3 regions of the Microbacterium sp. LWH7-1.2 genome follow, and region 1 is predicted to be linked to each of the others. Evidence: riboswitches for the same ligand, from Rfam matches in the RefSeq annotation. Region 1 holds a riboswitch; each other region holds the start of a gene.

Region 1 (7,863 bases):
AACGTGTCCGCGGCCACCGCGGCGCCGATCGCCAGGGCCATGATCGCGGTGCCGCCGAGCAGCGCCACGGCGTCGCGCGGGTGCAGTCGCGACGGCCGTGCCCACGTGCGCGGGACGCCTGAGCCGAAGCCCCGCGCCTCCATCGCCATCGCGAGCTTCGTGCCGCGGCGCACCGCGAACACGAGCAGCACGAACGCCATCGAGAAGAACCGGCGGATCGCACCGCTGTCGCCGACGCCGCGCGCGCGGCGCGCGAGGCTCATGCTGCGCCAGTCGTCGAGGAAGAGGCCGAGCGTGCGGGTGCCCGCGAGCACTCCGAGCACGAAGCGCGACGGCAGCTTCGCGACCTGCGCCAGCGCGTCGGCGAGCTCGGTGGGATCGGTGCGGCCGAAGAGCAGGATCGTCGGCAGCGCGAGGGCGAGCACGCGCAGGCACACCGCGACGGCCAGCGCGATGGAGTCGTCGCTGATCGTCGCGTACCAGAACGACCAGTAGACGGTGCCCCCGGGTTCCGCGTACAGCAGCATGCTGACACCCGCGACCGGCGCGAAGACCAGGATCGGCAGCATCCGTTTCAGCACCGTCATGGCCGCCAGGCCGGTCAGCGGGATGCAGGCGAGCTGGAGTGCGATCGCGACCAGGGCGCTGGTGGCGTCGATGGAGGCGAAGAGGGGCACCGACAGCAGCAGCGCGAGCACGATCTTGGTGACGGGGTTCACCCCGTCGAGCCAGGCGCGGGGAGGCGCCGGGACCTCGGCGGCGAGCGTGTCGACGGCGGTCACGATCGCACCCTCGCGTGCACGGGAGCGCCGAGCTCGATGCGGTGGCCGCCGAGGTGCCGCAGCACGTCCTCGTCGTGGGTGACGGCGACGACCGTCGTGCCCGCGGCGATCTCGGACTGGAGCAGCTGCACGAGCTCGATCCACCCGCGACGGTCCTGTCCGAAGGTCGGCTCGTCGAGCACGATGACCGGCGGCGCGTCGGCGAGCACGGTCGCCACCGACAGTCGGCGCTTCTGGCCACCCGACAGCGTGAACGGGTTCGCGGCGGCGAGGGGCGCGAGATGCAGCCGTTCGAGGAGCTCTCCGACGATCTCGTCGACGGCGGCCGGATCGACGCCCCGCGATCGCGGCCCGATCGCGAGCTCGTCGCGCACGGTCGAAACGAGGAACTGGTGCTCGGGCTCCTGGAACACGGTGCCGATGCGCGTGAGCAGCTCGCGCGACGTCCACTTCGAGGGGCGCCGCCCGGAGCGTCCTGCCAGCTCGGGGGCGGCCTCGACGCGCCCCGCCGCCTCGGGCAGCAGCCCCGCGAGCGTCAGCGCCAGCGTGGACTTGCCGGCGCCGTTGGGTCCGGTGATCACGGTCGCGGCCGCGCGCGGCACCGCGAGGTCCAGTCCGGCGCGAACGATGGTGCGACGGTCACGGGAGATCGAGAGTGCGGATGCTGCCACCGCCGCCCGCGCGTCGCCCCGCGCTGCGCCCGGCACGCGCAGGCCGACCGGGTGGCCCGGCACCCACACGCCGACGGCGGCGAGCGCGGCGCCGTGGCGCGCGAACACCTCGGCCGGCGAGCCGTCGGCGAGGAGCCCGCCGTCGGCGCCGACCACGATGACGCGGTCCATGAGGTCCGCCCACACGGCGGTCCGGTGCTCGATCACGACGAGGGTGGCGCCGGTCTCGCGCACCGCACGCTCGACGGCGTCGCGCACCTCGCGGACGCCGTCCGGATCGAGGTTGGCGGTGGGCTCGTCGAGCAGCAGCACGCCCGGCCGCATCGCCAGGACGCCGGCAAGGGCGAGTCGCTGCTTCTGCCCGCCCGAGAGCGCCTTCGTCGCGCGGGCGAGGGGCACGTCGAGCCCGACGGCGTCGAGCGCCTCGGCCACGCGGGAAGGGATCTCGGATGCCGGCACGCCGAGGTTCTCGCAGCCGAAGGCCACGTCGTCGCCCACCTTCGACAGCACGACGCCCGAGTCGGGGTCTTGCAGCACGAGCCCGACGCGGCCGCGGTGGGCCTCGGCACGCTCGCCGTCGATGAGGAGCGAGCCGGTCTCTTCGCCCTCGTCGGCGCCGCCGAGGAGGCCGGCCATCCCGGCGAGGAGCGTGGACTTGCCCGCGCCCGATGCGCCGAGCAGGAGCACGCGCTGGCCGGGCTCGATCGCGAACGAGACATCGCGGACGGCGGGAGCCCGCCGTCCGCCGTACCGCCAGCCCCAGCCCGCCGCCGTGATGCGAGCCGGGCGGGTCGCCGTCATGTCAGACCTCGCGGCGCGCTTCGCGTCCGACGGCGAAGCGGCTCAGCGCTCCGGTCGCCGCGAGCCCGCGCACGGCGAACCAGCCGACGACGCCCGCGAGCAGCGCCCCCGACACGACCAGCGACACCAGGTAGATGACGTTGAACTCGAGGGTCTTCAGGATGTTGGGCGAGCTGCCGTAGAAGAGCTCGAACACCCACGCGCCGACGGCCGCGCCCACACCGGCGAGCATCGCGACGGGGAGGGTGAAGCGGCGGTACAGGAAGATCGCGAAGATCAGCTCGGCGCCGAGACCCTGAACCAGTCCCGACAGCAGGGTCGATACGCCCCACACGTTGCCGATGAGCATCGACACGATCGCGGCGATCACCTCGACCAGGAGCGCCGCGCCGGGCTTGCGGATGACGAGGCCGCCGATGACGCCGCCGATGAGCCAGATGCCGACGGCGATGCCGCCGAGACCCGGCGTGAGGCCGTCCATCGCGATGAACCAGGCGTAGCCGACGGTGTTCCAGGCCCAGAAGACGAGGCCGATCGCGACACCGAGCACCGCGGCGACGACGATGTCGACGACCCGCCAGCGCAGGCTGCGCGGGCCCTGCGAACGGCCCGCAACGGGGGTGGATGCGGACGTGGACGCGTGCATTTGAGCTCCTCCCTGCGCCGGCATGATCCGGATCAGGTTCGACGGTCGAAGCGTGGGCCGCTTCCTCTCAGCCCGGCTCACCGGACTCCCGTGGTTGTGGCGCCAGTATACCGCCGGTTCAGCAGGTATTTTGGGTGGGTGACATCGGACGACACCCCTGCGCCCACGCGTCGCGCGCGACGCGTGCAGACCGGTGCCGTTCCGACGCCGGGTCCCGAGGATGTCTCCGACGGCGGCATCCTCACGATGCAGACGGGTGAGACGGATGCCGTGTCCCCGCCCACGAGCACGGCTCCGGCGGACGTGACCGCGGTCGCTCCGACGATCGCGACCGTGCCCGTCGCCGATGTGCCCTCGGTCGCGACGTGGAACCCGACGGATGCTGTCGACCCGTCCGGCTTCTCGCCCCCGGCCGTCACCACCGCCACGACGGCAGCCGGCGCCGCGAGCGGTCGCACGGCGCTCGCCTGGGTCGACGAGACCGTCGTCGAGCGCGGCGCGGCGCCTGCCGACCTGACCGCGGCGGCGACCCCGTACGTGACGGTCGACGCCGATCTCCTCGCCGACGCCCCGCGACGCTCGCCGTTGCGTGCCGCCGTCGTCGTGCCGACGCTGGCGATCGCGGCCGTCGTCGGCGCGTACGCGGGGACGACGCTGCTGTGGCCGCTGCACTCGGTCGCCCCGACGGTGACGGCGATCGAGGTGCAGCCGATCGCGGCGCCCGCCGCCGCGCCGGCGTGGCCCGCCGAGGGAAGCGCCGCGGAGGCCGTCGCCGGCATCCCGGGAACACTCGCCTCGACCGCCGACCCCGCCGCGATCGCCAGCATCACCAAGGTCGTGACCGCGCTCGTCGTGCTGGAGGAGATGCCGCTCGCGGTCGGCGAGCAGGGCCCGGAGTACCGCTTCACGTCGGCGGACCGCTCGCGCTACTGGCAGTACCGCTCGGGCGGCGAGTCCGCGCTCGACGTCCCGGTCGGGGGCTCGCTCACCGAGTACCAGATGCTCGAGGGCATGCTCATCGGCTCCGCGAACAACTACGCCGACCGCCTCGCCCAGGGCATCTGGCCCTCCGACGCGGTGTACGCCTCCGCCGCGAACGCGTGGCTCACCGCCCACGGCGTTTCGGGCGTCACGATCCGGGAGCCCACCGGCATGGACCCGCGCAATGCCGCGAGTCCCGAGGCCCTCGTGGCGCTCGCGCAGAAGGCCATGGCGCACCCCGTCATCGCCGAGATCGTCGCGAAGCAGTCCGTCGATCTTCCCGGCGCCGGGCAGGTCGAGAACACGAACGGTCTCCTCGCGGATCCGGGCGTCGTCGGCATCAAGACCGGAACGCTCGACGCCTGGAACCTGCTCTCGGCCAAGGACGTCACGATCGGCGACAAGACCGTGCGCCTGTACGCATCGGTGCTGGGTCAGCCGGACGACGAGGCACGCCTCGCCGCGTCCCGCGCGCTGTACGCGCAGATGGAGTCGGAACTGCAGCTCAAGCCCTCGGTGACGGCGAGCACCCTCGCCGGTCAGGTCGAGACGCTGTGGGGCGACAAGGTCGACATCGTCACGTCGGGCGACGCGTCGGTGATCCTGTGGAACGGCGGCAGCGGCACGGTCGCGACCACCTACCATCTGGGCGACAGCCGCGACGCCGGCGACGTCGTCGGATCGCTCAGCGTGACCGGGCCGCTCGACGCCACGACCGTCGACCTGACGCTCGCAGCGGAGATCACCGAGCCGTCGCCGTGGTGGCGCCTCACGCACCCGCTGGACCTCTTCGGCCTCAACGGCTGAGGCGCCGCCGGGCGCGCGTTCAGGCGGACGGGTGTCCGACGACGCCCTTGCGCAGCAGGGCGTTGCCGTACTTGCGGATCTCGCCCGTGCGGACGATCACGAACGCGGTCTTCGCGACCTCGTAGTACTCGAAGCGGTCGACGTAGCGCGGATCCTCGACGCCCGCCGCGGCGGCGAGCTCCCGCTGCACGTCGAGCACCTCGCCGTCGGCCGACGCCATCAGGTCGAGCGCGGGCGCGTCGTCGAGCGGCACGACACTCCGCACGGCCGCCAGCACGGCGGGGGTCGTCGTGCCGGGCAGGTCGACGACGCGCGCGCCGATCGCCCACGCCGGGAAGTGCGCGTCGGCGATCACCACCGCGTCGGAATGACCCATCCGATCCAGGTGGAGCAGCAGCTCCCCCGTCAGCAGCGGGTTGATGCCCTCGAGCATGAGGATCCCCTCGTCAGCGGATGAGGCCCGCGGCGGCCAGATCGTCCCACAGGGCAGCGGGGATGTCGACCGCCATGAGCTCGGCGTTCCGGCGCAGCTGCTCGGGGCGGCTGCTGCCGACGACGACCGAACGCACGGCGGCGTCGCGGAGCGGGAACTGCACGGCCGCCGCGGGCAGCGGCATGTCGTGCGCGCGGCACACGGCGAGGATCGCCTGCAGGCGCTCCCACAGCGGCTGCGGCATCCGTCCGTACTCGTAACGGTCGTCGCGCGACGGCTCCTCCTTGGCGAGCAAACCGGAGTTGAACACGGATGCTGCCACCACCCCGGTTCCGCGCTCGTGGCACGCGGGCAGCACGGCGTCGGCGGCCAGCTGCTCGAGCAGCGTGTAGCGGCCGGCGATCATGATGAGGTCGAGATCGGCGCTCTCGACGGCAGCGGCGAGCGCCTCGCTCACCATCGAGCCGATGCCGATCGCGTCGACGGCACCCTCGGCGCGCAGCAGCTCGAGCGCCGGGAACGCCTCGCGGAGCGCGAGGTCGAGGTCGTGCCGCTCGGGGTCGTGCAGGTAGAGCACATCGACGCGGTCGAGTCCGAGACGCTCGAGGGATTCCTCGAGGCTCGCGCGGACGCCGGCCTCGGAGAAGTCCCACTCGCGGCGCAGCGTCGTCGGCACGTGGAAGTCGGCGGCGAGATCGAGTCCGCCGTCATCGTCCGGGTTGGGGCGCAGCAGACGCCCGGCCTTCGTCGAGATCACGAACTCGTCGCGCGGCTTGGTCCTGAGGAACGCGCCGAGGCGCTGCTCCGACAGCCCGAGGCCGTAGTGCGGGGCGGTGTCGTAGTAGCGGATGCCGCTCTCCCACGCCGCGTCGAGGATCGCCCAGGCCTGGTCGTCGCTGAGCTCGCGGAACAGGTTGCCGACGTTCGCCGCGCCGTACCCGAGGCGGGTCAGGGCGGGGTTGTGGAGGGCGGCGCGCTCAGGCCGCAGCATGCGTCGTCCCGAACTCGTACTCGGCGCGGCTGGCCGTCTTCATCTCCATGCCGGTGCCGGGCGCGGTCGGCGCCACGTACACGCCGCTGCGCACCTCGGTCGGTACGACGAAGTGCTCGTGCAGGTGGTCGACATACTCGATCATGCGGCCCTCGCGGGTGCCGGTGACGGCCACGAAGTCGAACATCGACAGGTGCTGCACGGCCTCGCAGAGCCCGACGCCGCCCGCGTGGGGGCACACCGGCACGCCGAACCTGGCCGCCAGCAGGAGGTTCGCGATGTTCTCGTTGACCCCGCCGACGCGGGCCGCGTCGATCTGCATCACCGAGATGGCGCCGGCCTGCAGCAGCTGCTTGAAGATCACGCGGTTCTGGGCGTGCTCGCCCGTGGCGACCCGCACCGGCGCGACGCCGCGCGCGATCTCGGCGTGGCCGAGCACGTCGTCGGGGCTCGTGGGCTCTTCGATCCACGCGGGGTCGAACTCGGCAAGCGCGTTCACCCACTCGATCGCCTCCGAGACCTCCCACCGCTGGTTCGCGTCGATCGCGATCGGGAAGTCGGGGCCGCACACCTCGCGGGCGACGCGGAGCCGGCGGATGTCGTCGTCGAGGTCGGCGCCCACCTTGAGCTTGATCTGGCCGAAGCCGTCGGCGATCGCCTCGCGGCACAGGCGCGCGAGCTTCTCGTCGGAGTAGCCGAGCCAGCCGGGGCTGGTCGTGTACGCCGGGTAGCCGGTGGCGAGAAGGTCGCGCTCGCGCTCGGCGCGACCGGGCTCGGCGGCGCGGAGGATCTGCAGCGCTTCGTCGGGGGTGAGGGCGTTCGTGAGGTAGCGGAAGTCGACGAGGGCGACGAGCTCCTCGGGGCTCATCCGCGACAGCAGCTGCCACAGCGGAAGTCCGGCGCGCTTGGCCTTGATGTCCCACAGCGCGTTGACGACCGCCCCGATCGCCATGTGCATGACGCCCTTCTCGGGGCCGAGCCAGCGCAGCTGCGAGTCGCCGATGAGCTCCCGGTTGATCGCACCCATGTCGTCGAGGAGCGGCTCGATCTCGCGGCCGATGAGGTGTCCGGCGAGGGCATCGAGCGCAGCGACCTGCACGTCGTTTCCGCGCCCGATCGTGAACACGAAGGCGTGTCCCGAAACGCGGTCCGACGCGTCCGTCACGATACGGAGATAGGCGGCCGAGTAGTCGGGGTCGGGGTTCATCGCATCGGAGCCGTCGAGGCTCAGCGACGTGGGGAATCGGATGTCTGTCGTTTCGAAGGCGACGATGCGGCTCACGGGGGCGTCTCCAGCGTTTCGCGGTTCGGGGAGTCGAACCGCTCGAAGTGTAAACATCGGATGTCTATACTGTCAATCACGCCCGCGGGCCGCGGCGGCACCGAGGCCGCCCCCGCATCGAGAAATCCAGGAGAGCCATGAAGTTCGCGCGTCTCGGCGAGTCCGGCAGTGAAATCCCCGTCGTCGTCGACACAGACCGATACCTCGATCTGCGCCCGCTCACATCCGATGTCGACGGGGAATTCCTCGCCGACGACCCCGTCCGCCGGACGACGGACGCCATCGCCGAAGGGCTCCTCCCCGAGCTCGAGGGCGCGGCCGAGCTGCGCATCGGCGCCCCGATCGCCCGGCCCAGCGCCGTCATCTGCATCGGCCAGAACTATGCCGCGCACGCTCGGGAATCGGGTGCGGAACCGCCGACCGTTCCGATCCTGTTTCTCAAGACCCCGAACACCGTCGTCGGTCCGAA
Region 2 (7,863 bases), 890 kb from region 1:
AGGCGGCCGAGGGTGACCGGCCCGGCGGGTACGGGAGGTGCGGCCACGGGCGCGGGCTCGGCGGGCGGCCCGACCGTAGCCGCGCCGGTCGGTGCGACCGGAGCCGCGCCGGTCGGTGCGACCGGAGCGGTAGCGATAGGAGCGGCCGGCGCGGGGGTGGCGCGACCCGTCGAGGCCGCGGGGACGGAAGCCGGGGCCGACGTGGGCGCGGCGATCGGCGCCGCAGCGGGCGCGGCTCCTGCGCCGCGCGCCAGCACCCGCGCGACCATCAGCTCCAGCTGCAGCCGCGGCGAGGTGGCGCCGGTCATGTCGTCGAGGGTCGCGATGACGAGGTCGGCGATGTGCGACAGCCGCGCCGGGCCGAACGCGTCGGCCTGACGCTGCATGCGGGCGAGGTCGTCCGCAGAGACGCCGCGCAGCACGGCCGAGGCGCCCTGACCGGTCGCCGACACGACGATGAGGTCGCGCAGGCGCTCGAGCAGGTCGTCGACGAAGCGGCGGGGGTCTTGTCCGGTCTGCACCACGCGGTCGACCGCGGCGAAGGCGGCTGACGCGTCGGCCGCGGCGAAGGCGTCGATCACCTCGTCGAGCAGCTCGGCGTGCGTGTAGCCGAGGAGCGCGACGGCGCGGGCGTAGGTGACCTTCGCGTCTTCCGAACCGGCGATGAGCTGGTCGAGCAGCGACAGCGTGTCTCGCGGAGAGCCGCCGCCGGCACGAACGACCAGCGGCAGTACGCCCTGCTCGACGTCGACGCCCTCCTGCCCGCACAGCTGCTCGACGTATTCGAGCATCGCCGCCGGTGGCACGAGCCGGAACGGGTAGTGGTGCGTGCGCGAGCGGATGGTGCCGATGACCTTCTCGGGCTCGGTCGTCGCGAAGATGAACTTGACGTGGTCGGGCGGCTCTTCCACGAGCTTCAGCAGGGCGTTGAAGCCCTGCGGGGTGACCATGTGTGCCTCGTCGAGGATGAAGATCTTGAAGCGGTCGCGGGCAGGCGCGAACACCGCACGCTCGCGCAGGTCGCGGGCGTCGTCGACGCCGTTGTGGCTCGCGGCGTCGATCTCGACGACGTCGAGCGAGCCGCCGCCACCGCGACCGAGCTCGACACAGCTGTCGCACGTGCCGCACGGCGTGTCGGTCGGACCCTGCGCGCAGTTGAGGCAGCGCGCGAGAATACGCGCCGACGTGGTCTTTCCGCACCCTCGGGGACCCGAGAACAGGTACGCATGGCCGACGCGGTCGCCGCGCAGCGCCGTCATGAGCGGCTCGGTGACCTGCGACTGCCCGATCATCTCGCCGAACGACTCGGGCCGGTAGCGGCGGTACAGGGCGGTGGTCACTCCTCCAGCCTACGGCGTGGGGCCGACACTTCGGCAGGCTGAGCCCATCGCTCCGCGGCTTCGGCTTCACCTGCCGGCGGGCGACGTCGACACACGGCGATGCCCCGTCGAGATCGCCTGCTAGATTGCTCCGCAGTGACACGGGGTGCCCGCACGGCGGGCTGAGAACACACCCGTCGAACCTGATCTCGATCATGCGAGCGAAGGGATGTCGCGATGAACGCGCGCACCGAAGCACACCTGTCCCCCTTGTCCCCCGCCGCCGCGCTGACGGCGCTGCGGGAGGCGTCACCCCTGGTGCAGTGCATCACGAACGCGGTCGTGACGAACTACACCGCGAACGCCCTGCTGGCGGTGGGCGCGGCCCCCGCGATGTGCGACATCCCGGGCGAGGCCGGGCTCTTCGCGGGGATCGCCGACGGCGTGCTGGTGAACCTCGGCACGCCCACCGCCGAGCAGCGCGATGCCGCTCGCGAGGCGGTCCGCGCCACCTCCTGCTGGGTGCTCGATCCCGTCGCCGTCGGCGTTCTCCCCGTGCGCACGGCCTTCGCCGCCGAGCTGCTCGAGCACCGTCCCGCCATCGTCCGCGGCAACGCCTCCGAGATCCTCGCCCTCGCCGGCGAGGGCGGCGGCGGTCGCGGAGTCGACGCGACGGACGGAACGGATGCTGCTGCCGGCGCCGCGCGGTCGCTCGCGCTGCGCACCGGCGGCGTCGTCGCCGTTTCGGGTCCGGTCGATCTCGTCACCGACGGCGAGCGTGTCGTCCGCATCCAGGGCGGGGACGCGCTGCTCACCCGCGTCACCGGCGGCGGCTGCTCGCTGGGCGCGGTGATGGCCGCGCTCGTCGGCGTGTGCGCGCCGTTCGAGGCGGCGGTGGCGGCATCCGTCCTCTATGCGGTCGCATCCGAACGCGCGGCCGCTCGCGCGGAGGGGCCGGGGTCGTTCGCCGTGGCGTTCCTCGACGCGCTGGACGCCCTCGGGGCGCACCCGACCGAGCTCGACGCGCGCGTCGCCGACACCCTCGCCGTCCGATGAGCGGCGCCCTTCCCGCGAGCCGCGGGGCCCTGCACCTGGTCACCGACGAACGGGTGCCCTTCGACCGGCTCTGCGACATCGTGGACGTCGCCGCGGGCGCCGGCGCGGACGTCGTGCAGCTGCGGGCGAAGTCCGTCACCGCCCGGGAGCTGCTGCGGCAGGCAGTGGCGCTGTCGGAGGTCGTCGACCGGCGCAGCCTGCTGGTCATCGACGACCGCGTCGACGTCGCCCTGGCTGCCCGCGATGCCGGGGCGCGCATCGACGGCGTGCACCTCGGTCAGAGCGATCTGCCGCCGGAGACGGCGCGGCGACTGCTCGGCACGCATGCCGTGATCGGGTGGACGGCGAACACCCCCGCGCACCTGGCCGCGGCATCCGCACTCCCCCCGCGGACGATCGACTATCTCGGCGTGGGCGTGATCCGCCCGACCTTCACCAAGCCGGATCACCCCCCGGTGCTGGGGATCGACGGATTCGCCGCGCTCGCCGCGGCCGCCCCACTGCCGTGCATCGCGATCGGGGGCGTGACGGTGGACGATGTGCCGGCGCTGCGCCGAGTCGGGGCGGCCGGCATCGCCGTGGTGTCGGCGATCTGCGCCGCCGACGACCCCGCCGCCGTGACGCGGGCGCTGCGGGACGCGTGCCACGACGCGCTGGCCGATGAGCCGACCGCCCCGTCGGGCGCGTCGAGGGGACTGACCCCGGACGCGACGCTGGAGGCGGCACGATGACCGCGATTCCGCGGGTGCTCAGCATCGCCGGCACCGATCCCACCGGCGGCGCGGGCGTGCAGGCCGACCTCAAATCGATCGGGGCGCTCGGCGGCTACGGCATGGCCGTCGTCACCGCACTCGTCGCGCAGAACACCCGCGGCGTCCGCGACGTCCACGTGCCGCCCGTCGCGTTCCTGAGATCGCAACTGGAGGCCGTGTCGGACGACGTGCGGATCGACGCCGTCAAGATCGGGATGCTGCAGTCCGCCGAGATCATCGGCACGGTCCGGGAGTGGCTGGCGCGCGTGCGCCCTCCGGTGGTCGTGCTCGATCCCGTCATGGTGGCCACCAGCGGCGACCGGCTGCTGGATCCGGCCGCCGAGGACGAACTGCGCGCACTGTGCGCCGAAGCCGACCTCGTCACCCCGAACCTCGCCGAGCTCGCGGTGCTCACCGGGCGCCCCGCGGCGACGACCTGGGGGCAGGCGGTCGATGACGCCCGCGCTCTCGTCCAGGCCACCGGCACCACCGTGCTGTTGAAGGGCGGGCACCTCGAGGGAGCCGCCTGCCCCGACGCCATCGTGAGTCCCGACGGGCTGCACGAGCTCGCCGGGCGACGCGTCGACACACGCCACACCCACGGCACCGGCTGCTCGCTGTCGTCTGCGATGGCGACGCTGCGGGCGGCGGGTGCGTCGTGGCCCGACGCGCTGAAGCGCGCCAAGGAGTGGCTGACGGGCGCCCTCGTCCACGCCGAGGCGCTGCACGTCGGCACCGGCAGCGGCCCGGTCGACCACTTCCACGAGCTGCGCCGCGCGCAGGGTGCGGGCGGCTCCTGGTCGCAGCGGGCATGGGATGCCTCAGCCGACGTGCGGGCGCAGGTCGACGCCGGCCGGTTCGTCGGCGGCCTCGGCGACGGCTCGCTGCCGCGGGAGGTGTTCGTGCGCTACCTGGCGCAGGATGCGCTCTACCTGGGCGAGTACTCCCGCGTGCTGGCGCGGGCGAGCGCCCTCGCCCCGACCGCGGACGAGCAGGTCTTCTGGGCACGGTCGGCCGAGTCCGCCATCGTCGAGGAGCGCCGGCTCCACGAGACGCACGTCGGGTTCGCAGCATCCGTCCCCGAACCGCAGATGCTCGCCTACACCAACCATCTGCACGCGTCGGGTGGGTCGTACGGCGAGCTGGTCGCCGCGCTGCTGCCGTGCTTCTGGCTGTACACCGACCTCGGCACGCGGCTCGCCGCGCGCAGGCACGACGAGCATCCGTACGACGACTGGCTCGCGCTGTACGGCGACCCCGCGTTCGCGGAGGCGACCGCACGTGCCATCGAGATCGCCGACGCCGCCGCGCGGGAGGCCGGGCCTCGCGAGCGCGCCCGCATGGACGCGGCGTTCGCGCGGTCGATGGCGCACGAGCTCGAGTTCTTCGAGACGCCGGCAGTGCCGCTGCCGATCACGTCCTGAGCCCGATCAGCCGAACGCGGCGCGCACCTCGGCGGCTTCCGCGCCGCGCGCGACGAGCGCGGCGAGGAGGATCCGCGCCTGCCCGGGGCGGAGGGTCGAAGAATGCACGGCACCGGCCTCCGCCAGGTCGCGCCCGCCCCCTCCGCCGCCGTACGAGGGGGCGAGCGCGCCCTGCGGCACGCGGCTGGAGACGACGACCGGGATGCCCGACGCGACGCACTCCCGGACGGCGGCGACGACCTCGGCGGTGGAGTTCCCGGAGCCGAGGGCCTGCAGCACGATGCCGTGTGCGCCGGCTGCCGCGCTCGCCCGGATGTGCAGCGCGTCGGCACCGGGCGGCAGGGCCACGATGTCGATGCGCACGCCGTCGACGGGGGTGGGCTCGCTCGGTGGCACCGCCAGGTCCGGGCCCGCCACGCGGAACGCGTCGGCCGTGTCGGCGCTGTGCTTGTACACACCCCACGCCGGCAGGACCCGCCCGCCGAAGACCACACAGACCGCATCTCGGGCGTCCCGCCCGCGGCGCGCAGCCCGGGGCGGGCCGTCGGCGGCGAAGCGGATGGCCGCCTCGATGTTGGCAGGCCCGTCGGGTTCGGGGTCGTCGAAGGTGAACTGCGCGCCGGTCACGACGATGCGCCGGTCGGATCCGCCGTGCTGGAGCGCGAGGAGGAGCGCCGTCTCTTCGAGCGAGTCGGTGCCGTGCAAGATCACCACGCCGCGCGTATCGGGGTCCGAGACGACCTTCCCCACCGCGTCACTGATCCGCTGCATGTGCGAGAGCGTCAGCGTCGCCGAGTCGTGCGCCATCACGTCGACGACCCGGACAGGGGCGGCCGGCTCCATGCCGGCGAGCAGGCCGCCCCCCGCGACGACCGGTCTGCTCGCGCCGTCCTCGTCACGGCGGCTCGCGATGGTCCCGCCCGTGGCGATCACCACGACGCTGCCCGTACCGGTCATCGCTCTCCATCCCGGGGAGCCGCCCTCTGGGGGGTGGACGCGATGTCGTCGGAGTCGGCGAGCGACGAGGACGGCGCGGCCTGGGCGCCCTCGGCCCCTTCCCGGAGGCGGAGTGCGGCGAGCGTGCCGGTGCGCTCTGCTGCCAGGCGGCGGATGCGGTCGCGCAGCAGGAACCAGCCGCCGATGAGCGCGGGCACGATCAGCACCAGCGACGACACCGTGGACGTGCCGATCGGGTAGTCCAGTGCCATGAGGACGATGACGGTGGCGAGGAACGCCAGGGTGACGTAGCCGGTGTACGGGGCGCCGGGCATGCGGAACGCCGGGCGCTCGATCGCGCCCGTTCGGGCGAGCGACTGCAGCTTGAGCTGGCAGAGGATGATCACGGCCCACGCGCTGATGATGCCGAGTGCCGACACGTTGAGGGCGATCTCGAATGCCTGCGCGGGGACGACGGCGTTGAGGGCGACGCCGAGCGCCGTCACCACGGCCGTGACGGCGATGCCCACGTAGGGCACGCCGGCACGGTTCATGCGGGCGAAGGCAGCGGGAGCGGAGCCCGATACCGCCATGGAGTGCAGGATCCGGCCGGTCGAGTACAACCCGGCATTCAGAGACGACAGCACGGCCGTGAGCACGACGAGGTTCATGATGACGTCGGCGCCCTCCACGCCGATCGATCCGAAGAACGTCACGAACGGGCTCTCACCCGCCTGGTACGCCGTGTACGGCATGAGGAGGGTGAAGAGGAGCACCGATCCGACGTAGAACACCGCGAGCCGGAAGACCACCGCGCGGATCGCGCGCGGCATCACCTTGCGCGCGTGCTCGGTCTCGCCGGCAGCTGTTCCGACGAGCTCGATCGAGGCGTAGGCGAAGACCACGCCCTGCACCACGATGAGCGCCGGCAGCACGCCGTTGGGGAACATGCCGCCGTTGTCGGCGATGAGGTGGAGTCCGGGCGTCTCGCCGTTGACGGGCGTGCCGGTGACCACGAAGAAGACGCCGACCGCGAGGAAGCCGACGAGCGCGAGCACCTTGATGAGCGCGAACCAGAACTCCAGCTCGCCGAAGACCTTCACAGACAGCAGGTTCATGCCCAGCACGAACACCAGCGCCACCAGGGCGAAGACCCACTGGTCGATGGGCTGCAGCCACGCCACGTACTGCTTGAAGAAGTTCATGTACAAGGCGACGGCGGTGACATCGGCGACCGATGTCATGGCCCAGTTCAGCCAGTACATCCAGCCGGCGGCGTACGCCAGCTTCTCGCCGTAGAACTCCCGGGCGTACGAGACGAACGATCCGGTTGTCGGGCGGTGGACGATCAGCTCACCCAGAGCGCGCATCACCAGGAAGGCGAAGAAGGCGCACACGGCGTAGACGATGACGAGTGCCGGTCCGGCGATCGCGAGGCGGCCGCCCGCTCCCATGAACAGGCCGGTGCCGATCGCACCGCCGATGGCGATCATCTGTATCTGGCGCGGCCGCAGCGCCTTGTGGAACCCTGCTTCCTCATCACGGACGACCGCGGGCTGGTCGGTCCGCGTCTTCATCGACGTCGTGGCCATGCGCTCCTGCTCCCTGTGCGTCGCGAGCATCGTTGCCCACGAGTTGGATGCCTGCCTGTCAGACAGACTACGGCAGTGAAACACAACGTTTCCGTCGATTTCAAGCCACGGCACCGAAAATCTGTCTGATAGATTGACCGCATCGCACACTCGAAGGAGAGAGAGCATGCCCGCAATGCGCACGGAGAACGACCTGCTCGGCGAGAAGGAGGTCCCCGACGACGCCTACTGGGGCGTGCACACCGAACGCGCCCGCGAGAACTTCCCCATCACCGGCGTCCCCGTCGGGCGCTATCCGTTCCTCGTGCGGGGTCTCGCCTTCGTCAAGGAGGCCGCCGCGCTCGCCAACCGCGACCTCGGGCTTCTGGACGCGGACCGGGCCGCCGCCATCGCACAGGCGTGCCGCGAGCTGCGCGCCGGGGCGCTGCACGACCAGTTCATCGTGGATGTGATCCAGGGGGGCGCCGGGACGTCGACGAACATGAACGCCAACGAGGTCATCGCCAATCGCGCACTGGAGATTCTCGGCGGCCGCAAGGGCGACTACGCCAGGGTGCACCCCAACGATCACGTCAATCTCAGCCAGTCGACGAACGACGTGTACCCGACCGCCGCGGATGTGGCGTTCGTGGAGGCGGCCGAGCAGCTCGGCGTCGCGATGGAGATTCTGGAGAACGCGTTCGCCGCCAAGGCCGCCGAGTTCGACGGCGTGGTCAAGATGGGACGCACGCAGCTGCAGGACGCGGTTCCGATGACGCTCGGGCAGGAGTTCCGCGCCTTCGCC
Region 3 (7,863 bases), 610 kb from region 1:
GCGTGCACGATGAGTCCGATCACGACCGCGCCGGCGATCCACCCGAGCAGGTAGCCGGCGGATGGTCCGAAGAACACCCCGATCCCGCCACGCCCGCCTGCCAACAGTGGCATGCCCACCGCGACGAGGCCGAGCAGCACCGAGACCGAGAGCGCACCGAGCCACGGGCCGAGGACGGCGCCCGCGAGCATCACGCCGAGAGTCTGGGCCGTGATCGGGACCGAACCCAGGATCGTGAATCCTCCGGGCAATCCCAGGACCGCGATGATGGCGGCGAACACCGCGACTCGAGCGAGAGCAGTCGCGTCCAGCGCGCTTGCGCGTGCCGGTCGGTCGAGTGAGGAAGCGGGGGGCGTGGCCATCGGACGAGGTCCCTTCTGCCGGGGAGGAGTACCACCTGAACGGTGTTCACTAGAACGGTGTTCAATATAGTGGGCTGATGGGGACGGCGAGAGCAAATCGGGGTCACACCCGTGACGAAGTGGCGCACGCCGCGATGCGGATCCTCGACGAGTACGGCCTCCCCGACCTGACGATGCGCCGGCTCGCGGCCGCGCTGGAGGTGCAGCCCAGCGCCCTCTACTGGCATTTCCCGAACAAGCAGAGCCTGCTGGCGGAACTCTCCGACCGGATCGTCACCGAGGTCGACTCCGGATCGGCTGAGCGGGATTGGGTGTCCCGGGTTCGCGCCGAAGCGTGCGCGCTGCGCCGAGCGCTGCTGGCGCACCGCGACGGTGCTGAGCTCGTCGCGAGCACCTTCGCGCTCGGGCTGGGATCCCGGGCAGCGCACGACCGCCTGGCGGCCGCGATCGGCGCCGGCGGATTCGACGACGAGTCGGTCCGGCGAGCGACATCCGCCCTGCTCCACTTCGTGCTCGGTCAGGTCCAGCATGAGCAGCAAAGACAGCAGTACCGCCAGTTGGGCGTTCACGGCGACCCGTCTCCGCCCCTCCGACAGGACGACGCCCCGGAGGCCGATTTCGCGTTCGGAGTCGAACTCCTGGTGGAGGGACTGCAGTCCCGTCGCCTCGGCGGCTGACCGGCGGCTGACCGGCGGCTGACCGGCGGGATCCGACATCGACGCCGCTCGGCCCGGTCGGTTGCGGTACCGTTGCGCTATCCACACGGGTGCCCTCGCAAGGGCTGAGATCGGGCTGACGCGGCCTGCGACCGTTCGAACCTGTCCGGGTAATGCCGGCGAAGGAAGTAGGAGTCGCCTCCATGGAGTCCGTCCGTTCATCGCGCGTTCTCGCGTATCTGCACGACACCGAACTCGACATCCGAGTGCCCGTCGACCGGATCCCGCTGGACCCGTCTCCGGACGGCTCGCCCAACGCACCCGTGACCGTGTACCGCACTCAAGGGCCTGGCAGCGACCCGGTGCGGGGTCTCGAGCCTCTGCGCGAGGAGTGGATCATCGCTCGCGACGACACCGACGAGTACTCCGGCCGCGACCGCGTTCTTCACGACGACGGCCGTTCCGCAGTGCGCCGGGGCGCAGCATCCGTCGAATGGAAAAGCGAGAAGCGCCGTCCGCGCCGGGCGAAGGCGGGGCGCAGGGTCACGCAGATGCACTACGCCCGCAACCGCGTGATCACCCCGGAGATGCGGTTCGTCGCACTGCGCGAGAACTGCGACGTGGAGCTGGTGCGGTCCGAGGTCGCGGCCGGGCGGGCGATCATCCCGAACAACGTGAACCACCCCGAATCCGAGCCGATGATCATCGGCAAGGCGTTCCTGGTGAAGATCAACGCCAACATCGGCAACTCCGCGGTGACGAGTTCGATCGCCGACGAGGTGTCCAAGCTGCAGTGGGCGACGACCTGGGGCGCCGACACCGTGATGGACCTGTCGACCGGGGATGACATCCACACCACTCGCGAGTGGATCGTGCGCAACTCGCCGGTGCCGATCGGCACCGTGCCCATCTATCAGGCGCTGGAGAAGGTGGACGGCGACGCGTCGGCGCTCACCTGGGAGGTGTATCGCGACACGGTCATCGAGCAGTGCGAGCAAGGCGTGGACTACATGACCGTCCACGCCGGCGTGCTGCTGCGGTACGTTCCGCTCACCGCCGGGCGGGTCACCGGCATCGTCTCGCGCGGCGGCTCGATCATGGCCGGCTGGTGCCTGGCGCATCACCAGGAGAACTTCCTGTACACCCACTTCGACGAGCTCTGCGAGATCTTCGCCCAGTACGACGTCGCGTTCTCGCTCGGTGACGGACTCCGCCCGGGATCGATCGCCGACGCCAACGACGCCGCGCAGTTCGCGGAACTCGACACCCTCGCCGAGCTGACCAGGCGGGCGTGGGAGTACGACGTCCAGGTGATGGTCGAGGGCCCGGGCCACGTGCCGTTCCATCTGGTGCGCGAGAACGTCGAGCGCCAGCAGGAGCTGTGCGACGGCGCGCCGTTCTACACGCTCGGGCCGCTCGTGACGGACATCGCGCCCGGCTACGACCACATCACCTCTGCGATCGGAGCCACCGAGATCGCCCGCTACGGGACGGCGATGCTCTGCTACGTCACCCCGAAGGAGCACCTCGGGCTGCCGAACCGCGACGACGTGAAGACCGGCGTGATCACCTACAAGATCGCCGCCCACGCAGCCGACCTCGCGAAGGGGCACCCGGGCGCGCAGGCTCGGGACGACGCGCTGTCGAAGGCGCGGTTCGAGTTCCGGTGGCGGGACCAGTTCGCGCTCTCGCTCGACCCTGAAACGGCCGAGGAGTTCCACGACGAGACCCTGCCTGCCGAGCCGGCGAAGACCGCGCACTTCTGCTCGATGTGCGGGCCGAAGTTCTGCTCGATGCGCATCTCGCAGGACATCCGCGATCAGTTCGGGATCGTCGCCGAGTCCGCGCGTACCGCCGGGATGGTGGAGAAGGCCGCGGAGTTCAGGGATTCCGGCGGGAGGATCTACCTGCCCGCGCCGGCGCTGCGGCAGCAGTAGGCACCGCGCATGGCTCACCGACCGACCGCCGATGTGATCGTCGTCGGAGGCGGGATCATCGGGCTGAGCATCGCGTGGCGCGCCGCGCAGAGCGGGCGCTCGGTGCAGCTCGTCGACCCGGCTCCGGCTCAGGGAGCCACCTTCGCTGCGGCGGGCATGCTCGCTCCGGTCAGCGAGTACCACTACCAGGAGGATGCGCTCCTGCCCGCGATGCTGGAGTCCGCAGCACTGCATCCCGGGTTCGTGCGCGAACTGGAGCCCGTGGACGAGGCGGTGGGGTACCTCCGGAACGAGACGCTGCTGGTAGGCGTCGATCAGGGGGACCGGCAGGCGCTGGCCGATCTCCACGCCGCGCATCGTCGTGCTCGGCTGGCCGTCGAGCCGCTGACGACCCGCGATGCTCGCATCAGCGAGCCGTTGCTCGGGCCCCGGGTGACCAGTGTCTACCGTGTTGCGGGCGACCATCAGATCGACCCGCGCAAGCTCGCCGCCCGGCTCCTCGACGAGCTCGTGCGTGCGGCGCGCCAGGGACGGCAGGTGGGGATCGTCCGCGTGCAGGCGGTCGCGCTCCTGCATCGCGACCGGGCAGACGACGACTCCGATGTCGTCGGCGTCCGGCTGGCGGACGGGACGACGATCGGCGGGGCGGAGGTGGTGCTCGCGAATGGTGTCGGTGCGCGGGCCATCGGGGGGCTTCCGGGGCGGCTCGATCTGCCGCTTCGGCCCGTGTACGGCGACATCCTCCGGCTGCGGGTGCCCGAGCGGTTCCGCCACCTTCTGCGGAGCACGGTGCGTGCCCTGGTTCACGGGGAGAGCGTCTACCTGGTGCCCCGGTCCGACGGCACGCTCGTCATCGGCGCGACGCAGCGCGAGGACGGATTGGATGCTGTGTCCGCAGGGGGCGTGCATCGGCTTCTCCGTGACGCGCAGCAGGTCGTCCCAGCGATGGGGGAGTTTCCGCTCATCGAAGCGACGGCCAGGGCGCGACCGGGCACGCCCGACAACGCGCCCCTGCTGGGCCGCGTTCGGGGACGCGACGGCGCCGCCGTCCGTGGGCTGGTTGTCGCGACCGGCTTCTTCCGGCACGGGGTCGTTCTCGCCCCGCTCGCGGCGGACATCGCCCTCGGGCTCATCGACGGCCGCCCCGATCCCCGATGGAGCGCGTTCCGCCCCGATCGATTCACCACCGCTCACGCCGATCTCACGGCAGAAAGGACCCACCGATGACCACGATCACCGTCAACGGCGAACCCCATCACGCTTCCGCTGCTCAGTCGGTCGCCGACCTGGTGCAAGGGATCCTGGGCGTTCGCGTCGCCACCGATGGCACCATCCCGGACGGCAGCACCCTCGGCATAGCCGTCGCGGTCAACTCGGTCATCGTCCCTCGCGCGGGCTGGGCACGTGAGCAGCTCGCCGACGGCGATGCGGTCGAGATCGTCAGCGCCACGCAGGGAGGCTGACGTGCCCACCGACACCCTGCATATCGACGGCGTCGACCTCGGCTCGCGACTGATCATGGGCACCGGCGGAGCCCCGAGCCATGCCTTGCTCGGCGATGCCCTGCGGGCGTCCGGCACCGAACTCACCACCGTCTCGATGCGTCGGCATGACCCGTCGACCACAGGCTCCCTCTTCCAGCTCCTGAACGACCAGGGCATCGGGCTGCTTCCGAACACGGCAGGATGCCTCACCGCGAGGGAGGCGGTGCTCACCGCCGAACTGGCGCGCGAGGCGCTGTCCACCAACTGGATCAAACTCGAGGTGATCGCGGACGAGGACACCCTCCTCCCCGATGGCGCCGAACTCGCCGCCGCCACCGAGCAGCTCGTCGGACGGGGATTCGTCGTCTTCGCGTACACCAACGACGACCCGGCACTCGCCCTGCGCCTGGAAGAACTGGGCGCCGCCGCCGTGATGCCGCTGGGCGCGCCGATCGGGACAGGGCTCGGCATCCTCAACCCTCACAACATCGCCCTCATCATCGAACGGGCCGGCGTTCCGATCGTGCTCGACGCCGGCATCGGCACCGCATCCGACGCCGCGCTCGCGATGGAGCTCGGCTGCGACGCCGTGCTGCTGGCGACCGCGGTCACCCGCGCACAGGACCCCGTCGGCATGGCGACGGCCTTCCGGCACGCCGTGATCGCCGGGCGGCTCGCCCACCGGTCGGGCCGCATCCCCCGCCGCACCGCCGCCCAGCCCTCCTCCGCCATGGAAGGACGAGCGGATCTTTGACCACCACCTTGCCTCCGGTGGCCCCGCCACCGCTCGTCGCCCCGGCGCCCACGCTCGAGTTCGCGGAACTCGACCGGTACTCCCGGCATATCCTCCTTCCCGAGATCGGCGGGATCGGCCAGCGGCGGCTGAAGAACGCGCGCGTGCTGGTCATCGGCGCCGGTGGACTCGGATCCCCGGTCCTCCTCTACCTCGCCGCCGCCGGTGTCGGCACGCTGGGGATCGTCGACGACGACCGCGTGGAAGCCAGCAACCTGCAGCGCCAGATCGTCCACGGTGTCGGCGATGTCGGCCGCCTCAAGGTCGATTCGGCGCGCGATGCCATCGCCGCGATCAACCCCCTGGTGGACGTCCGCACCCATCCGGTTCGCCTGACGAGCGAGAACGCCGTCACGCTGTTCGAGGCGTACGACCTCGTCATCGACGGCGCCGACAACTTCGCCACTCGCTATCTCGTGTCCGACGCTGCCGCGGTGACCGGGAAGCCGTGCGTGTGGGGCTCGATCCTCCGGTTCGGTGCCCAGGTCAGCGTCTTCTGGAGCACCTGCGGGCCCACCTACCGCGACCTCTACCCCGACGCCCCTCCGCCCGGAACGGCCCCGTCGTGCGGCGAGGCCGGCGTGCTGGGAGTCCTCTGCGGAGTCGCCGGCTCGGTGATGGCCGCAGAGGCGATCAAGCTCATCACCGGCACGGGAAGACCTCTGCTCGGGCGACTCACCGTCTTCGACCTCGCCGATGGCACCTGGCGCGAGTTGCGGATCCTGCCCGACTCCGACCGACCGCCGATCACGGAGGTCCGGAGTCAGGGAGATCTCTGCGGCGTTAGCATCCCGGCCAGCGGCGCACCCGACATCATCACGGTCGAGGAGCTGCGCACGTCACTGTTCGAGCGCTCGTCGGGCCAGGCGACGTTCGAGCTGCTCGACGTCCGCGAGGCTGACGAACACGCTCGAGCCCGTATCTCGGGCTCCCGTTCCGTGCCGCTCTCTCGGCTGCGCGGCGACGGACCGGGGCGCTTCGACCTGCCGTCCGAACTCCCGATCATCGTCTATTGCAAAGCCGGACCGCGCGCGCACGCCGCCGCGACGCTCCTCTCAGACGCCGGGCACCGGGATGTGCGCGTCCTCGCCGGAGGATTCGACCGATGGACTGCGGTGTGTCCGGCCGACCCTGATCACTGGCAAGCGCCGTCGATTTGAGCGTTGAGCGATGGGCCCGCCACCACGGCCTGCTCGAGCCGACCATCACACCGCCACGCAACGGTCCGCGAGCTCGGCTACGCGGAGACTCTCAGGGTCTCGAGAGCGGCGAGGACGAGGTCCAGGCCGAAGGTGAACTCGTCCGCCGGGTCGAAGCCGGCTGCCACGAGCGCCGTGGCTGACTCGCGGAGGTAGGGGAACTCGTCGGGAGGGAGCTGGGGCAGATAGGCATCCTCGATCACGTCTGCGAGCTCATCCGCGGTGTCGAACGGCAGGCTGGCTGCCTGCAGGGAGAAACCGTAGACATAGCTGTCGAGCAACCAGTTGGCGTGCGTCGCCATCAAGGGCGAGAACCCAGCCTTCCGGAGGCAGGCGGTGACCGCTTCGTGGTGGCGGAGGTTCGCGGGCCCGGGCGATGTCCGCGACTCCATCAGACCGTTCGCCCACGGGTGGCGTGCGAGAACCTGTCGGGCAGACACCGCCCGCCGTCGTATCGCCGACCGCCAGTCGCCTCCGTCGGGCGGGAGCTCGATCTCTCCGAACACGACGTCGATCATCGCGTCGAGCAACTCCTCCTTACCTGCCACGTAGTGGTAGAGCGACATTGCGCCCGCGCCGAGCGCGTCGGCCAGCCTGCGCATGCTCAGCCCGTCGATGCCCTCGGAATCGGCGAGGCGGATCGCCTCGACCACGACCCGCTGCCTGTTCAATCCCAGGTCGGAGGCGACCTGGCGTTGCTTTCTTGCAGGCACGGAGTCTCCTCGCTGGCTCGGACGGCTTGACAATCGTACGGCGTACGGTCATAGTACAGCGTACGACGTACGGTGTACGAGCGACGGTTGTCGCTCACGGCCCGCCCTCCGTGCTCGAGATATCCGATGCGCATGCACCCGCCGAACCTGCCGCCACTCCGGCGGATGAACGGCTCCTCTCGAAAGAAGACCGATGACCATCCGAACGAAAACTCCGAACCAGCTCGACAACCCGCGGATCCCCGTGCAGGCCAAGCTCGCGGCCGCATGGACCAGCTTCATGTTCCTCTACGTCTACGTCGACATCCTCAACTTCTACAAGCCCGGTGTCGTCGACAGCATCCTGGGTGGTCTCGTCTGGAGGTTCGAGGTCAGCCCGACCCTTCTGACCGTGATGCTCGCGTCGGTGGCGCTCCCTGCCGTCATGGTGATGCTCTCCCTGATGATGCCCGCCAAGGTGAACCGCGCCACGAACCTCGGCGTCGCCGCGCTCTACATCCCTTACTCGATATTCAATGCCGCCGGAGCGACCTGGGAATGGACCTTCTTCTACGGCCTCTCCATCGGAATCGAGGTGCTGCTCCTGGCCTTCATCCTGCGCTCCGCCTGGACATGGCCCCGAACTCCCGTCGTCGTCCCCGCAGATCCCGCGACGACCGACCTTCGACGATGACGGATACCTACTCAGATTCAGACTCGGACGCCTCTTCCGCAGGAAC

What was found. A riboswitch is a leader RNA that binds a small molecule or an ion and turns the genes downstream of it on or off. The one in region 1 is predicted to bind thiamine pyrophosphate.
Region 2: it holds a riboswitch for thiamine pyrophosphate, as region 1 does, so the genes downstream of both, thiM (hydroxyethylthiazole kinase) here and MRBLWH7_RS15715 (ECF transporter S component) in region 1, are expected to answer to the same signal.
Region 3: it holds a riboswitch for thiamine pyrophosphate, as region 1 does, so the genes downstream of both, thiC (phosphomethylpyrimidine synthase ThiC) here and MRBLWH7_RS15715 (ECF transporter S component) in region 1, are expected to answer to the same signal.

Annotation. Positions count from the first base shown of each region.
Region 1 covers NZ_CP151637.1:3,382,953-3,390,815, reverse strand. Annotated here, with positions in the region: gene MRBLWH7_RS15725 (energy-coupling factor transporter transmembrane component T) at 1-782, opposite strand, end outside; gene MRBLWH7_RS15720 (ABC transporter ATP-binding protein) at 779-2,254, opposite strand; gene MRBLWH7_RS15715 (ECF transporter S component) at 2,256-2,900, opposite strand; TPP riboswitch at 2,893-3,002, opposite strand; gene MRBLWH7_RS15710 (D-alanyl-D-alanine carboxypeptidase) at 3,039-4,688, shown strand; gene MRBLWH7_RS15705 (RbsD/FucU domain-containing protein) at 4,708-5,121, opposite strand; gene MRBLWH7_RS15700 (aldo/keto reductase) at 5,135-6,112, opposite strand; gene MRBLWH7_RS15695 (L-fuconate dehydratase) at 6,099-7,394, opposite strand; gene MRBLWH7_RS15690 (fumarylacetoacetate hydrolase family protein) at 7,532-7,863, shown strand, end outside.
Region 2 covers NZ_CP151637.1:4,276,146-4,284,008, reverse strand. Annotated here, with positions in the region: gene MRBLWH7_RS19890 (DNA polymerase III subunit gamma and tau) at 1-1,340, opposite strand, end outside; TPP riboswitch at 1,472-1,566, shown strand; gene thiM (hydroxyethylthiazole kinase) at 1,557-2,375, shown strand; gene thiE (thiamine phosphate synthase) at 2,372-3,106, shown strand; gene thiD (bifunctional hydroxymethylpyrimidine kinase/phosphomethylpyrimidine kinase) at 3,103-4,551, shown strand; gene MRBLWH7_RS19870 (asparaginase domain-containing protein) at 4,558-5,508, opposite strand; gene MRBLWH7_RS19865 (amino acid permease) at 5,505-7,079, opposite strand; gene MRBLWH7_RS19860 (aspartate ammonia-lyase) at 7,246-7,863, shown strand, end outside.
Region 3 covers NZ_CP151637.1:2,769,054-2,776,916, reverse strand. Annotated here, with positions in the region: gene MRBLWH7_RS12840 (biotin transporter BioY) at 1-362, opposite strand, end outside; gene MRBLWH7_RS12835 (TetR/AcrR family transcriptional regulator C-terminal domain-containing protein) at 440-1,039, shown strand; TPP riboswitch at 1,115-1,223, shown strand; gene thiC (phosphomethylpyrimidine synthase ThiC) at 1,222-2,955, shown strand; gene thiO (glycine oxidase ThiO) at 2,965-4,182, shown strand; gene thiS (sulfur carrier protein ThiS) at 4,179-4,418, shown strand; gene MRBLWH7_RS12815 (thiazole synthase) at 4,381-5,193, shown strand; gene moeB (molybdopterin-synthase adenylyltransferase MoeB) at 5,190-6,392, shown strand; gene MRBLWH7_RS12805 (TetR/AcrR family transcriptional regulator) at 6,470-7,144, opposite strand; gene MRBLWH7_RS12800 (hypothetical protein) at 7,338-7,817, shown strand.